Linked DNA regions of Flectobacillus major DSM 103. Each later gene encodes a partner of the first gene's protein in a complex. Links are inferred from orthologs where the notes say so. Each region holds a gene or a part of one and is shown on either strand. Other genes may lie near its edges. The genes, in order: tsaE and tsaD.

Region 1 (7,291 bases):
TATAAATACTTTGTGATTTACAAAGACTTATATACTGTTTATGGAGGCGAAATCGACTGGCTGGCTTTAGGTAGAGGGGTTTTTACATTTTCGACAGAACTTTTTACGTCTTATAAATTATTCAATAAGACTTCGGATGAAGGGCGTTTTCAAAATAACGACTTCGACGAATTTAGCCGCCAATTGCTATTCAATGATGGTTATGTAGCTTGGAAACCATTCAAACACCCTCAGTATGGCGATATTGAAATTGGTGGCCCTAAGAAAAACTACCTCCGCAATCACCCTGGATTTATGCTAGAAGAAGATGCCCACCGCAATATGGCATTTACGATTTTGCACGCTTCACAAATGCCGAAATTAGAGGTTTCTGAAATCAAACAAAAAGCTTTGGCAGGTGGATTTACCGAAATAACGGCAACTGTTATTAATACCAAGGTAATCCCAACGCATTCGGCTCATGACCTCAAGTACAAAATCGAGCGTCCAGACTATATTACCCTAAAAAATGCAACTGTTGTAGCTGGAATGGTTGTTGAAAATGAAGATAGCAATCAAACCAAAGAACAAAAATTTACCCCTCAAACCATAGAAGTACCTAATATTTCGGGAATGGGAGCGGTAAAAGTTCGCTGGATTATTAAAGGAAAAGCCGACAAATTATTGGTAGAAGTAGATAGCCAAAAAGGAGGAATTGTCAGCAAAACGCTGTAAATTGATTTGCCCCAAAACCCAGTTTGTAGAAAAATGTGTTCTACAAACTGGGTTTTTTACTTTTTAAACGCCATTGTTTCAACAACAAAAATACCAATACCGCCCAAGGTGTTCCGTGCAGTACAAAATCACACCAATCTACGGCTTGCATACCAACAGCCCCCCCTGCAATCCAACGCAATTTTCCCCAAATATGTGGCTCTGGACGAAAAGGAGCTAACCCCAAAGTAAGGCTCACGATTAGAGCCATTCGGACAGACAAGATGCTATTCATTTGTTTTTTGTGCTGTTTTAAATGGAAATAACTGTTGGTCAACAAAGCCTTCTGGAAACATTTCTACCTGCTCAAAACCAAGCGGAATATTAGCCTCCTCGTTGGGAGTATAGGCCGTTCCGAAAAGATAATCCCAGATACTCAAGGTTATCCCAAAGTTGATACCCATTTGATTAGGAATATATTTGGCATGATGCCAGAGGTGCATTTGAGGATTATTGAAAATGTATTTTAACGGCCCCAAAGGTATCCGAATATTGGAATGATTAAAATGTCCAATAGCCAATGTAAAAATATGTACCATATAAAAATCTTGAATCCCAAAACCTATCATAGCTAAAGGCAAATATTCAAAAAAACGATACACGATTGTTTCCATAAAATGATACCGTAAATGAGCTGCAAAACCCATCTGAGTAACCGAATGATGTAGTTTATGAACCTCCCACAACCACGGCACACGATGCAAAAGCCGATGTACATTCCACTGAACAAAATCACGCACAACAAACAGCGTTAGCAACTGAGCCATAATCGACCACGAGGCTATTTGGATAGCTACCAAGTTGCTGACACCCCATGCACCTAATAAATCCTTAAAAGCTTCTACCAATACATTAGCAATAGCATTGTAACCAATCAATGAAAAGAGGAAGAAATTAAAGAACATATAAAAAGCATCTTGCCAAAAGCCTTTCCTAATAATAGCCTGTTTTTTTCGCCAAGGAATAAGCACTTCCAGTCCAAAAAAGAATAGCGATATAGACAACAAGCCATAAAAATAATTATGCCATGAGGGATGCGTGATTTCATCGAGCAAATAATAAAAGTAGCCCACAAAACCATTCAAAAAGGTTTCTAGATATTTCATTACTTTACTTCTTCAAACGCTACGGTATCTTGCGGTTTATTTTCCTGCTTTTTTTTTATCGGAACAGCACAAGCTCCCCCACAACCTGTATTGGTAATAGCCTGAAACAACACTACGGCACTTAGTCCTAATAACAAAAAATCTTTTTGTATTACCCCATTTGCCAAAGCCCATACGCCTACTGCCAAACGAATAAAACGCATAATAGTCCAGTTTTGTAAATCCATTTTGTTATAACGATTAAGTTGATTTTTTATATCAACAAATATATGAACATATTTTCATTTAATAACATTCGGAAAAAGCCTTGACACAAAATATTTTATCTCAAGGCTTTTTTTAAGCTTTAATATTATTCCGAATACGGCTAAGGCTATCGGGGTGAATCCCCAGAAAAGAAGCCAAATCTTTGACAGGAATCAGCCTGAGGGCATCGGGTTGGTAGGTTATCAAATTAAGATAACGCTCTTCGGCACTTTGCGAAATCAAGCTATAAGTGCGTTTGGTTTCTCGGATATACAATCCTTCAGCAATACGTCGATGAAACCGCTCGGCATTTTTAGAACGCTCCAGCAACTCCAAAACAGGTTGATAATGCAAACGCATTGCTGTAACCTTTGTAACAGCCTGAATACCTATACTAGAAGGAGTTTGTGACAAACACGATGAAAAGGAGCTTACAAAATTGCCTCTAAAACCCAAATCGACACAAATTTCTTTATCTTCTTTGAATGAAATATACTTTACAGCACCTTCAATAATAAAATACGTACTGGTTTCTACCTGCCCAATTTCGGTCAAAAACTCTTTTTTCTTAAAATGTACTTCTTGGATATGGCCACGATAAAACTCCCATTCTTCTGACGAAAAATTGGCTAGCTTGAAGATTGCCTCCTTCACTGTTTCTATTTTTTGGGAATTTACGACCATTGCTCACATTAAATTAGTGGTTAAGTTAGCGAGTCACTTTATTAAATATCTGATAATAAGCCCTACAGTATTTATCAACCTAAAAGAGCTGAGCAAACCTGCAAGCAAATGACCCAAAGTTGAAAATCAATTAAATACCAAATCATTGATTTTCAAATACTTGTCATCTTCTAGTCTTCTGGATAAGGAATATAAATAAAACTAGCAAAGTCGTTGTCAAACACAAATAAGCAACAAAACTCGTCGGGGTCTTTATAACTTGTTTTAAAAACCTCAACATTCTCTTCGGCAATAATACCTCTTTGTACAAACTCTTCCATAACGGTAGCGTGGTAATTCCATGTATTGGCATTGAGTTCTTGAATACCAATAAGCTTTTGCCCTACTGGTACAGGATTTTGGGATACCGCAAAAATAGGATATTTAGAAAAACCTCTCGTTCTGATTTGATACGATGCCTCTTTGATAAACTCAGCTACCAACGCAAAGTCGGAAGAAATAATGCCCAAGTATTTTCCATTCAATTCAGGAGAATTAGGAGCATTGGATATGGCTTGATAGTCTTCAATCATGATAATTTTAATATTAATAAATAACTTGCTTGAAACAAAATGTACCTTTTTTACATTCTGGCTGCGGCCAATAAGCTTAAATCTTTATAGGCTAAACCTAGCTTTTTAGCGATTTGGGCATTGGTCAAGCTACCTTTATAACAATAAACACCTTTCATAAAAGCTTTGTTCGCAAAAATAGCTTCTTCGATTCCTCCTGTTTTGCCTGTTTTCAACAAAAATGAAGTAAAAATATTGCTCAGTGCCTGAGTGGCCGTATGAGCTACCCTCGACGGGATATTGGGTACACAATAATGAATAACATCGTATTTGCGATAAATAGGCTGTGCCAAAGTGGTCATTTCGGAAGTTTCAAAACACCCCCCTTGGTCAATACACACATCTATTAGCACCGAGTCGGCTTTCATTCTCGAAACCATTTCTTCAGTAACAATACAAGGCGTAAAGCCATCGGCAGCACGCAAAGCCCCAATCACAACATCGGCTTGGGCAATAGCCTCGGGCAATACATGAGAGTCGATAATACAGGTATATAAATTTTGACCAATGAGGTATTTGAGGCGTTGAAGCTTATAAATATCCTTATCAAATACTTTTACATCAGCCCCTAAGCCTATAGCTGTACGTGCGGCATATTCAGACACCGTACCTGCTCCCAAAATCACGACTTTGGTAGGTGGTACACCCGTTACACCTCCCAATATTACCCCCATACCGTTGTTGGCACTACTCAGGCATTCGGCAGCAATCAGCATGACGGTACTACCTGCAATTTCGGACATCGCCCTGATTAATGGCAAACCACCCACATTGTCTTCGATATATTCGTAACCTAAGCCCGTAATTTTTTTACGATTCAGTTTTTCAAAATACTCTTTGGTAGCTTTTTGCATATTCAGAGCCGATACCAAAGTAGAACCATGTTTTAGGTATTCGAGTTCTTCGTCGGTAAGAGGTTGTATTTTTACAATCAAATCGGCGGCCTTGAAAAGTTCCTCTTTTGAATAGGCAATCTGAGCCCCAGCTTCAGAGTATTGGGCATCGGTAAATTTTGCCCCTTCTCCTGCCCCTGTTTCAAGCAAAACTTGATGCCCATTTCTTACCAATAGCGACACAGCATCGGGGGTTAAAGAGATGCGTTTTTCTTGCATTGTTATTTCTTTGGGTAAACCAATATACAAGCTTTTTGCATTTTGCTTGGTCCATACCAATGCTTCTTGAGGCATCAATGACGACTGCGTTAGCCCCGACTGTGCTAGTATTTCTTTAAATCCTGATTGTTTTGCCATTTCTTTTATTCAATACAATAAATGGTTTACTTTAATACGAAAACGCCTCGGTCTTTGTCACAACAATTTATTGGATTGTATTATTCCTGAGTTTTTTGCAATGTTATTACTCTTTTCCCGTCTGCTTCTACCACAATATTGACTTCGAGGTAGCTGAGAGGCAATAAATTAGAAATCTTGGAAGGCCATTCTACCAAGCAGTAGTTGCCCGAATCAAAATATTCTTCGACACCCATATCCATAGCCTCTACTTCATGCTTGATTCTATAAAAATCAAAATGATAAATAGTCTTGTCTTCTTGTGTAATATATTCATTCACAATCGAAAATGTGGGGCTTTGAACGTGGTTGCTTACCTGCCAGTGTCGACACAAAGCCTTAATCAAAGTAGTTTTGCCTGCCCCCATCGAACCCTCAAAAAGCCAAATAGGATATTCCTTTCCAAATTCAATGATTTGTTTGGCTACAACAGGTAGTTCATCGAGCGAATAATACGCTATTTGTTGTGTATTCATTTTGGTAATTTAATAATTTTCTACAGTAAAAAGATATGTATTGGGGTACTTCTATCAATAATTCCTTTGACACATATCTGCTGACAATGGATATTTTTCTATCTATTAAATATCACCTAGCTGTGGACGTAACAAAATTTCTTCCAAAACAGTTGATGCAGGCATTTGGTAAGCCGTCCATATCACCTCGGCTACATCCTCAGAACGCATAAAACGCTCGATAGGCAAATCGACACCAGCCCAAGAATTGGTATAGGTAGCACCAGGCAAAATACTAGTTACACGTACCAAATGCGGTTTTAGTTCTTCTCGGAGTACCTTGCTCATACCTAACAACGCGAATTTAGAAATACAGTACGAGCCCCCATTGGTATAAGCCGTAATACTGGCGGTCGAACAAATATTAAAGATATGCCCTGCTTTGGCAGTAATCATATCGCCCACAAAAGCCCTTGTTAAATAATAGGCACTATACACATTGGTTTCAATCATGGCTTCAAGTGTGCCATCATTTTCATTGTGGATTTGCCCCGGAATAAAAAAACCTGTATTATTAACTAATATATCTATCCGAGGAGCTTGCTGTTTTACCAAGTCGGCAAAAGCCAAAACTTCCTGTTTTTTTGATAAATCAGCTCGAAAAAAAATAACATTTTCTAATGCTGCAAGCGTAGGGTCTTCCGAACGAGCACAAGTGAATACTTGATATTGCTCACGAGCAAATTTCTCTACAATCGCCCTTCCAATTCCTTTGGTTCCACCTGTAACTACAATGGTTTTCTTCATTTGTTTATATCAACGGTTACGTTTATTCTTGTTTGGTTTGTTATCTTTGAACTCGAATCATCAATTTAGGGCTTATTAGGCTCTTTGATAAATCGGCAACGAAGTTACTAACTTATAACTCTTAACTGAAAACGAAGTGACAAGAATAGGTAGATATTTCATTTTCTTGGGGAATTTATTTAAAAATCCTGAAAAATTCAGGGTTTATGTGGAATTGGTTTTTGAGGAAGCCTACGAAATTGGTATTAATTCCCTGCTCATTGTTTCAATTGTTTCGTCGTTTATTGGTGCTGTTACTTGTGTTCAAACGGCGGCCAACCTATCGAACCCATTTGTACCACGTTATATTATCAGCTTGATTGTACGTGACTCTACGATTTTGGAGCTTGCTCCTACGATTACGTCGATTGTATTGGCGGGAAAAGTTGGTTCTAATATTGCCTCTCAACTGGGTACAATGCAAATCACTGAACAGATAGATGCTTTGGAGGTAATGGGTATTAATTCAACTTCTTATTTGGTATTACCCAAAATTCTTGGGGCTATGATTACCTTTCCAATGCTAGTAGCCTTGGCTGGTTTTTTGTCTATTTATGGCGGTTATTTGGCAGGTTGGCTTTCTGGAGCTATTTCTCCAGCCGAGTATATCCAAGGCTTACGTTTCGATTTCAATACGAGTTACGTTCCTTTTGCTATGATTAAATCGGTAGTATTTGCTTTTCTGATTGCTTCAATTTCGGCATTTCAGGGTTATTATACCAGAGGAGGTGCACTAGAGGTTGGTCAATCAAGTACCAAAGCTGTAACCAATAGCTGTATTGCGGTTTTGGTAGCCGATTATTTGTTAGCTCAATTATTGGTTGGAGCATAATACCATTACACAACAATAAATAGGTCGCTTATTGAACCCTCAAAGGATAAAATAAGCGACCTATTTGTATGTTTATGATTTTATAAATACAGTTCCAACTCCCCTAATCCTTGTCTGATAATCTCAAAGTCATCGGTAGTAGCGTCTACAATGGTAGAAGGCACATTGTTACCAAAACCACCATCAACCACAATATCGACAAGGTGTTGAAATTTATCGAAAATCAATTCGGGGTCGGTAGAGTACTCGATAATATCGTCTTCGTCACGGATAGACGTTGTTATAATAGGGTTTCCTAGTTCTTTTACAATCAGTCGAGGGATTTCATTGTTGGGAATCCTCACACCTACCGTTTTTTTACCTTGAGCCAACACTTTGGGCACTTTATTGTTTCCGTCCAATACAAATGTAAAAGGGCCTGGCAAAGCTTTTTTCATGAGCTTAAAGGCCGCATTAGAAACCCTTGCAT
Region 2 (7,160 bases), 3.8 Mb from region 1 along the record:
AGCTACACATGCCACCGAAAAAGACTATATCTGTCAAAAGGCCAATGAATTTATTCAGGAAGGCGATACCATATTTGTTGATTGTGGCAGTACTTTGTTTAGGCTTTGCCCTTTTATTAAACACAAACGTATCAAAGTAATAACCAATTCATTACCAGTATTGTACGAATTAATCAATACGAGTATTTCTATTAATTTGGTAGGGGGCGAAGTTGACCACCAGCGCCAAGCGGTACATGGAAGTATTGCCCTAGAGCATCTGGCACGTTATCATGCCGACAAGGCTTTTATTGGGGTAGATGGCATATCGCTACACAACGGCCTAAGTGCTGCCAGTGAAAAAGAAGCGAGTATTGCCACTGCTATGGCAAGCCAATCAAAAGAAGTTTTTTTGCTATGCGATGCTAGCAAACTTGAAAAAAATGCTTATTTCCAGTTTGCTCCTCTCACCTTAATCCATACACTTATTACCGACTACAATGCCGATAAGCAGCTGTTGGAACAATACCGAGCAAAAAATCTACGCGTGATTCAGTAGAAAAAAAATAAAAGCAAAATGTTTTTGGGCAACAGTTCCGATATTTGTTGTTCAAATGTCCCAAGCATCAGTTCATGACAGAAGTAGATAAAACATATTTACAGTATTTATTTTCGGAAGAAACCGTTTACTTCATTCCAAACAAAGAGGTTTTGGCAAAACCCGATGTAAAGAACGAAATAGCCACTAGGCACAACTCCGAAAATCCTGTAAAAGTACAAAATATAGAAAATGTAACTACAGCCCCTGTTGCACCAGTAGCCGAGCCAGATTCTATCCCTTACAATCCCAAACACCAAGTATTGGTTATTGTACAACATATCAACGAAGAAGAATTGGCATTTTTAACAAAAATTTTGAATGCTGTCAATCTCCAAATCAATCAGGTTGACTTATTGGATTTATCTAAAATTGGCAATGCTAGCTTAAAAGCCTTACTAACCGAAAAATCAGTAAATCAGCTTTTGACCTTTGGGGTTTCATTATTTAAAATCAACCTCGAAATACCACTAACACCTTACCAAACCCGAGAAATTCAGGGAGTCAAATTACTTTATTCGGATGCACTTGGTGAGATTAAAGACGACCTTAATTGCAAAAAAGCCCTTTGGGCTGCCATGAAGATTTTATTTGCTTAAAAAAGTATCGGCATAAACTGGATTAAGCAGGCTGCCTTTAAGTTATATGCCCGATTCTCATAGAATTTTGCCTTTGAGATAAAAAATCATCCCAAAGGCAAAACCTCTATTACCAAGCCATTCGAGGCATAGGGCTAACATCTTGCCCACAGAACTCCCCTATTTCGGCCTTGAAATGGGCAGCCATTGCAATCATGCCTGCGTTGTCGGTACAATACTGAAACTGAGGAATATACACATTCCAGCCCAACTCTTGTCCTAAATTTTGTAATTCAGCACGCAAACCTGAATTGGCCGAAACACCTCCAGCAATAGCAATTTCCTTAATTTTGTATTGCTTTGCTGCTTTTTTGAGCTTTTGCAACAAAATCTTTATCAGGGTGTTTTGCATTGAAGCACAAATATCCGCTAAATTCTCTTCGACAAACTGAGGGCTTTTGGCTGTTTCTTTTTGTAAGAAATAGAGGAAAGCTGTTTTAATACCCGAAAATGAGTAATTAAGTCCTTGCATTTCAACCATCGGAAACTCAAACCTTGAAGGATTACCTTCTTTGGCGTATTTGTCAATCAATGGCCCACCAGGATAAGGCAAATTCAAAAGCTTGGCCGTTTTATCGAATGCCTCTCCTACGGCATCGTCTTGGGTTTCGCCAATAATTTCCATATCTAATGGCGAACGAACCAACACAATCTGTGTATGTCCACCGCTAACGGTTAGGCAAAGGAAGGGAAATTGAGGCTTGGGGTCATCAATAAAATGTGCCAAAACATGAGCTTGCATGTGGTGAACGTCTATCAATGGAATACCCAAACCCATAGCCAATGCTTTGGCAAAAGAAGTACCTACCAATAATGAACCTAAAAGTCCTGGTCCACGAGTAAATGCTATGGCATTTAGGTCAGATTTTGTTATCTTCGCTGTTTGTAGAGCCTCGGCTACTACGGGTACGATATGTTGCTGATGAGCACGACTTGCTAGTTCGGGAACAACTCCACCCCATTTTTGATGAATGGCTTGGCTTGCCACAATATTGGAATGAAGTTTGCCATCTATTATAACAGCCGCTGAGCTATCGTCACAAGATGATTCTATGGCTAAAATGGTCATAATCTAATTTTTTCACAAAGATAACCAATCATTTATTAAGCTGAGTATCTTACACAATCAGAAGAGTATATTTAGGCTATTTGTTATCAATAAATGTTTTTTGCTAGCATACAAATTAATTATAGCTTTGAGAAATAGTAAAAGAGAATAATCCTAAGTTTCAAGATAAAGTTATTTTGAATGAAATGCTTCAATATTTTGCAAACAGCCTTTTTGATAATACTTATTTTTTCGTTCAATCGTTGATTATAGGAATAGTACTAATCATTTTTCTAAATTTTTGTTATTTAAGTATTTAATTGTACGATTATGCCTCTATGATTTAGCGATATTACATTAACCTATAAAAATGAGTTGTTGCCGCTGCCCAATAAAGATGGCACCAAACGTATAAGTACTTACTATTGATACAATCTCTTTCTCTTTCGTAATAAAGTATTCATGATTTTCAATGCCCTCAAAATATCTACTAAAACTGTCCTATACACCATTGTAGGCTTTTTGTTGATAGCTGTTTTGCTGGCTGCTATTCTGAGAACTTCCTATATTCAGACCAAACTAGCCCAATATTATGCCCCCAAAATCTCTAAGGCTTTGGGCTATCCTATTGAAATAGACAAAGTTACTATACATTTTTTTGACGAAGCTACCTTAGAAGGTGTTCGGGTAAAAGACTATCAGGGTTATCAGATGATTGATATTGACAAGCTTGATCTAGACTTTCAAATACAAAATCTAGCCTTAGATACCACCCAAAATCAATTAGATTATGTGCGCTTGTATCGTCCAAAAGTAGTTTTGGTGATTGACAAAAACGGTGATTTGAATATAGATGAATTTATTCGTCGAATCAATAAACTGTTAGCCCCCCCCAAGCCTCGCCCAAAAAACCCGCATCCTTCGCCTTTTATTATCAAAGAAGCCGATATTGTCGATGGTGTATTTACGCTGAACGATGAGTCTGAGCCATATCTCAACAATCGAAAGTCATTTGACCACTATCATTTTACTTTACACGAGCTAGAGGCTCACCTCAATGACTTTACGCTTATTCGAGATACGATTTCTTTCAAAACAACCCTCAAGGGTTATGACCGTTTTTCTGATACTCGTATCAAAACTCTTCAAACCAATTTCTTGATTTCGGATACCCAAATGCGGTTTGATAAATTGCTATTAAAACTGAATAATTCGGTGGTAAGAAACCAGATCGTGATGTCGTTCAATAGTCAAAAAGATTTTAAGAAATGGAATGCAAAGGTACGCATGCGAGCTAATTTTGATTCGACAGTGGTAAGCTCGGACGACCTTGGCAGATTTGTCAACGATATGTATCAATTTAAAGATACCTATTACCTTAATGGTAATTTTGATGGCACTGTCAATAAATTTAGGCTTTCACAATTTGATTTATATTTCGGTAAAAAATCAAAACTTCATGGCGATTTTGCCTTCGATGGCTTACCTTCTATTCCAAAAACTCAAATGAATCTTCGTATGAATAAATCACATGTGCAGGTTCAAGATTTGGCAAATTATATCGGAAAAGAAACGGTTTCGAGTATTCAGCAATTTGGCCATATCATATTTGATGGCAACTTTGTAGGCACTACCTCTAATTTCAAAACAAAAGGTTTATTGGAATCTGAATTGGGGAAATTAGACATGGATGTAAGTATGCTTTTGCAAGACAACTCGGCAAGATCATCGTACAGTGGCTCGGTAAAAGCCAAAGATTTTAACTTAGGCAAACTCATCGACCAGCAGAATATACTAGGTAATTTGACCTTGGCAGGCAAAATAGAAGGTAAAGGTTTTTCGTGGAACGATGCAGTATTAAAATTTGATGGAGATGTCAATCAGATTGATTTTAACCAGTATCAGTACAAAAATATTTATGTAAATGGCCAGCTCGCCAAAAAGCTTTTTGAAGGGCGTGTGGCCGTAAAAGATACCAACCTGATTTTTGACCTATTTGGCAAAGTTGATTTTAGAAATAATAAAGACCAAATTGACCTTATCGGGAAGCTATCAAAATCCAACCTTCGTGAACTCAACTTTACCAAAGACGATTGGCGTTTTACTACCATTTTGGATGTACAACTCAAGGGTTATGAAATAGACAAGGCCATCGGAAAAGCTAAGTTTTATAATACAACTATTGGTTTTGAACGACGAGATTTGTTTCTCGACTCTATCCGTATTGTATCTGAAATTAACCCCAATCATCGGCGTTGGGCTTTGGAGTCGGAGGTGGCTAATTTTGCCTTTTCTGGCGACTTCAAACCAAGTAAGGCTGTCAGAGATTTACAGCAGTTGGTACAGGAATATAAGTTGTACTTTACGGGCGACGAAAAAGCACGACAAAGCTACTATGCCCATAAACTCAGCTTTACCCCAATGCCTTACAGAATCGACTATAAGTTTTTACTGAAAGATTTTTACCCTGTAATGGCCTTGGTATATCCTGAAGGGAAAGTAGCTAAAAATACCCAAATCAATGGTACATTCGGTATTAGTAATACCTCGACATTTTCGTTGGAGTCGACCATAGACACCCTTTTATTGGGTAATAAATATCAGTTTTATCGTTCGCATATCGACCTCAATAGCTCAAAATTCTATAATACACCCGAAGTACTAGCATCGCTTATTATTTCTTCAAAAAATCAAAAAATAAGCATTTTGCAACCTACCGAAAATTTAGATTTAGAAGCCTCGTGGGACCAAGACAAAATCAGATTTACTAGTAATATCAAACAAGAAAATGCTACTAATCAGGCCAATCTCAATGGTACTCTAAGGTTTATCCAAGAAGGTATTTCGTTACAATTTATTCGGTCAAAATTCAGGATGCTCGACCAAGTGTGGACAATCAATCCCGAAAACCTTATTAGTGTGATGGGGAAAGAGTTGAGTGCACAAAATTTAGTAGTAGGCAACGACGACCAATTTGTATCGCTCAATGGCAAAATATCGACCGACTCCACAGAAGTAATGAATTTTAAGGCAAAAAACTTTAGCCTCGAAACCCTCGCTCCTATTATTGCCTTCAACTTTGGAGGCATTGTCAATGCCGACGTGTCACTAAAAGAAGTATACAACCATGTCAACGCCGATTCTCAATTACGTATCGATGGCTTAACCTTAGATAACTTTTTGATTGGTAATTTGGAAGGAACAGGCATGTACGACCAAGAAGCCCAGATTGTCCGAATTGATTATAACCTCGAACGTTTGAGCAATCATGTACTAAAAATGCGAGGAACCTATGACCCTAAACAACAAGAAAACTCGCTGAATTTGACAGCCAACCTCAACCAAACCAGCCTTCAAATCCTCGAACCTTTTACCAAAGGTCTTTTTTCAAAACTCAAAGGCTCTGCTAGTGGCGACTTAAATATTTCAGGAAATTTACGCCACCCTATTGTCAATGGCACTATTGATCTAAAAAAAGGCTCATTGTTCTTTGATTACCTCAAAACTACTTTGAATTTTGAGGACAAACTGGTATTTGAACCCGATGAAATTCGTGCCAAAAGCCTCCGCCTAACCGACGAAGAAGGCAATAAAGCTACCTTGTCGGGTGGGGTGTATTATGATGGTGACAAAACCTTTACGCTACAGCTCAACGCCAATATGAATCGTTTCAAGATTTTGAATACAACCCGTAAAGACAATGATACTTACTACGGTGTAGGCTATGCCAGTGGACGCATCGGCATTACTGGTACACCCAGCAACCTCAATATAGATGCTGATATTCGCAGCGATAGAGGCACACGTTTATTTATTCCGCTCGACAAAGCACAAGATGCAGGCAACCAAGAAGAAATAGAGTTTTTGGCAGCACAAACCAAAGATTCGTCGGCTACGACCACACAAAAAATCGAGACTAGCGATAGCCGTATCAAAATGGATTTCAAATTCGATTTTAACCCTGATGCTTATGGTGAAGTACAGTTTGACAAACAAACTGGCGATATCATGCGAGTAAATGGAACAGGAAAAATCAACCTAAAAGTAGATACCAAAGGCGATTTTAGTATGACAGGCGAATACGCCATAGAACGAGGAGATTATACCTTTACTTTCCAAAATATTATTAATAAGAAATTTACGATTCAACGTGGCAGCCGAATTAGCTGGTCGGGTAGCCCTTACGATGCTATTTTGGATATTAAAGCTGCCTATACGCAAAACGTCAATTACCTTGGCTCGGTTATCGATACCTCGGCTCAGGGTTCTAGTACCTACAAAAATCGGGCAGAGTTTACCCGTCGTTATCCAGTAGATGTCATTATTAATCTTAAAGACCGTCTGTTACAACCCAATATTTCATTTGATTTAAAACTACACGATTACCCTCAAAACCCAGAATTTAATTCGGGGGTAACAGCATTTCAGAACCGTATCAGAACCGACGAGCAAGAACTCAACCGACAGGTTAGCAATGTGTTGTTATTAGGACAAATGGTTTCTAATAGTGCTGCAGCATTTGCTTCCGTCAATTTGGTTAATAACCTCATGGAGTTGGCCTCGAACCAATTGAGTAATGTATTCTCAAAAATTGACCAGAACCTTAATGTAGACTTATCGCTCAATGGTAATGGCCTTAATCAAGATTTGATTAATAACCTACAATTAAGGTTTTCGTACAATTTCAACGACCGTTTCCGTATCACAAGAAGTGGTGGCTTTACTACGGCTCTTAACCAAACCAATGCCCTATCGCTTATCGGAGACTGGTCGCTAGAGTGGTTTATCAAAAGAGATGGAAGTTTGAGGCTCAAAACCTATAACCGAAATGTACAAACCTCTATTTTAGGTTCATTCAATACTCAATACCAAACGTTCACTTCTGGCGGGATGTCGG

Evidence for each region.
Region 2: the proteins of tsaE (region 1) and tsaD are in contact, whole or in part, in a crystal structure (PDB 6N9A), measured with the Thermotoga maritima proteins. The link is inferred for Flectobacillus major DSM 103 from one-to-one orthologs. Residues at the interface, in WP_004082108.1 of Thermotoga maritima: Leu37, Gly38, Lys46, Lys57, Val59, Lys60, Ser61, Thr63, Phe64, Thr65, Leu66, Met67, Val69, Pro71, Tyr82, Arg83, Leu84, Asp86, Asp88, Phe89, Asp93, Ile128, Asp130, Glu131, Arg134; in WP_004082750.1 of Thermotoga maritima: Cys10, Asp11, Arg49, His50, Leu82, Gly84, Gly135, Gly136, Glu154, Thr155, Leu156, Asp157, Asp158, Ser159, Glu162, Asp165, Lys166, Arg169, Leu170, Tyr175, Lys213, Thr214, Leu217, Tyr218, Gln221, Arg222, Asn324.

The regions. Positions count from the first base shown.
Region 1 is NZ_KE386491.1:993,895-1,001,185, reverse strand. Bases 3,449-6,424 are described here. They hold tsaE (tRNA (adenosine(37)-N6)-threonylcarbamoyltransferase complex ATPase subunit type 1 TsaE), read right to left. Parts: upstream 5,166-6,424; coding sequence 4,731-5,165; downstream 3,449-4,730. Other genes in these bases: FLEMA_RS0105925 (MlaE family ABC transporter permease), read left to right, coding at 6,088-6,424; FLEMA_RS0105930 (SDR family oxidoreductase), read right to left, coding at 5,271-5,951; FLEMA_RS0105940 (alanine dehydrogenase), read right to left, coding at 3,449-4,650. Outside these bases: FLEMA_RS0105970 (M14 family metallopeptidase), read left to right, coding at 1-714; FLEMA_RS0105965 (hypothetical protein), read right to left, coding at 755-988; FLEMA_RS0105960 (sterol desaturase family protein), read right to left, coding at 981-1,859; FLEMA_RS0105955 (hypothetical protein), read right to left, coding at 1,859-2,086; FLEMA_RS0105950 (Crp/Fnr family transcriptional regulator), read right to left, coding at 2,199-2,789; FLEMA_RS0105945 (hypothetical protein), read right to left, coding at 2,960-3,361; more of FLEMA_RS0105940, read right to left, coding at 3,412-3,448; more of FLEMA_RS0105925, read left to right, coding at 6,425-6,822; FLEMA_RS0105920 (L-threonylcarbamoyladenylate synthase), read right to left, coding at 6,903-7,291. UniProt on the Escherichia coli protein: Required for the formation of a threonylcarbamoyl group on adenosine at position 37 (t(6)A37) in tRNAs that read codons beginning with adenine.
Region 2 is NZ_KE386491.1:4,774,681-4,781,840, reverse strand. What follows is about bases 286-3,130. They hold tsaD (tRNA (adenosine(37)-N6)-threonylcarbamoyltransferase complex transferase subunit TsaD), read right to left. Parts: upstream 2,285-3,130; coding sequence 1,286-2,284; downstream 286-1,285. Other genes in these bases: FLEMA_RS74310 (translocation/assembly module TamB domain-containing protein), read left to right, coding at 2,726-3,130; FLEMA_RS0155175 (hypothetical protein), read left to right, coding at 613-1,176; FLEMA_RS0155180 (DeoR/GlpR family DNA-binding transcription regulator), read left to right, coding at 286-538. Also shown: more of FLEMA_RS0155180, read left to right, coding at 1-285; more of FLEMA_RS74310, read left to right, coding at 3,131-7,160.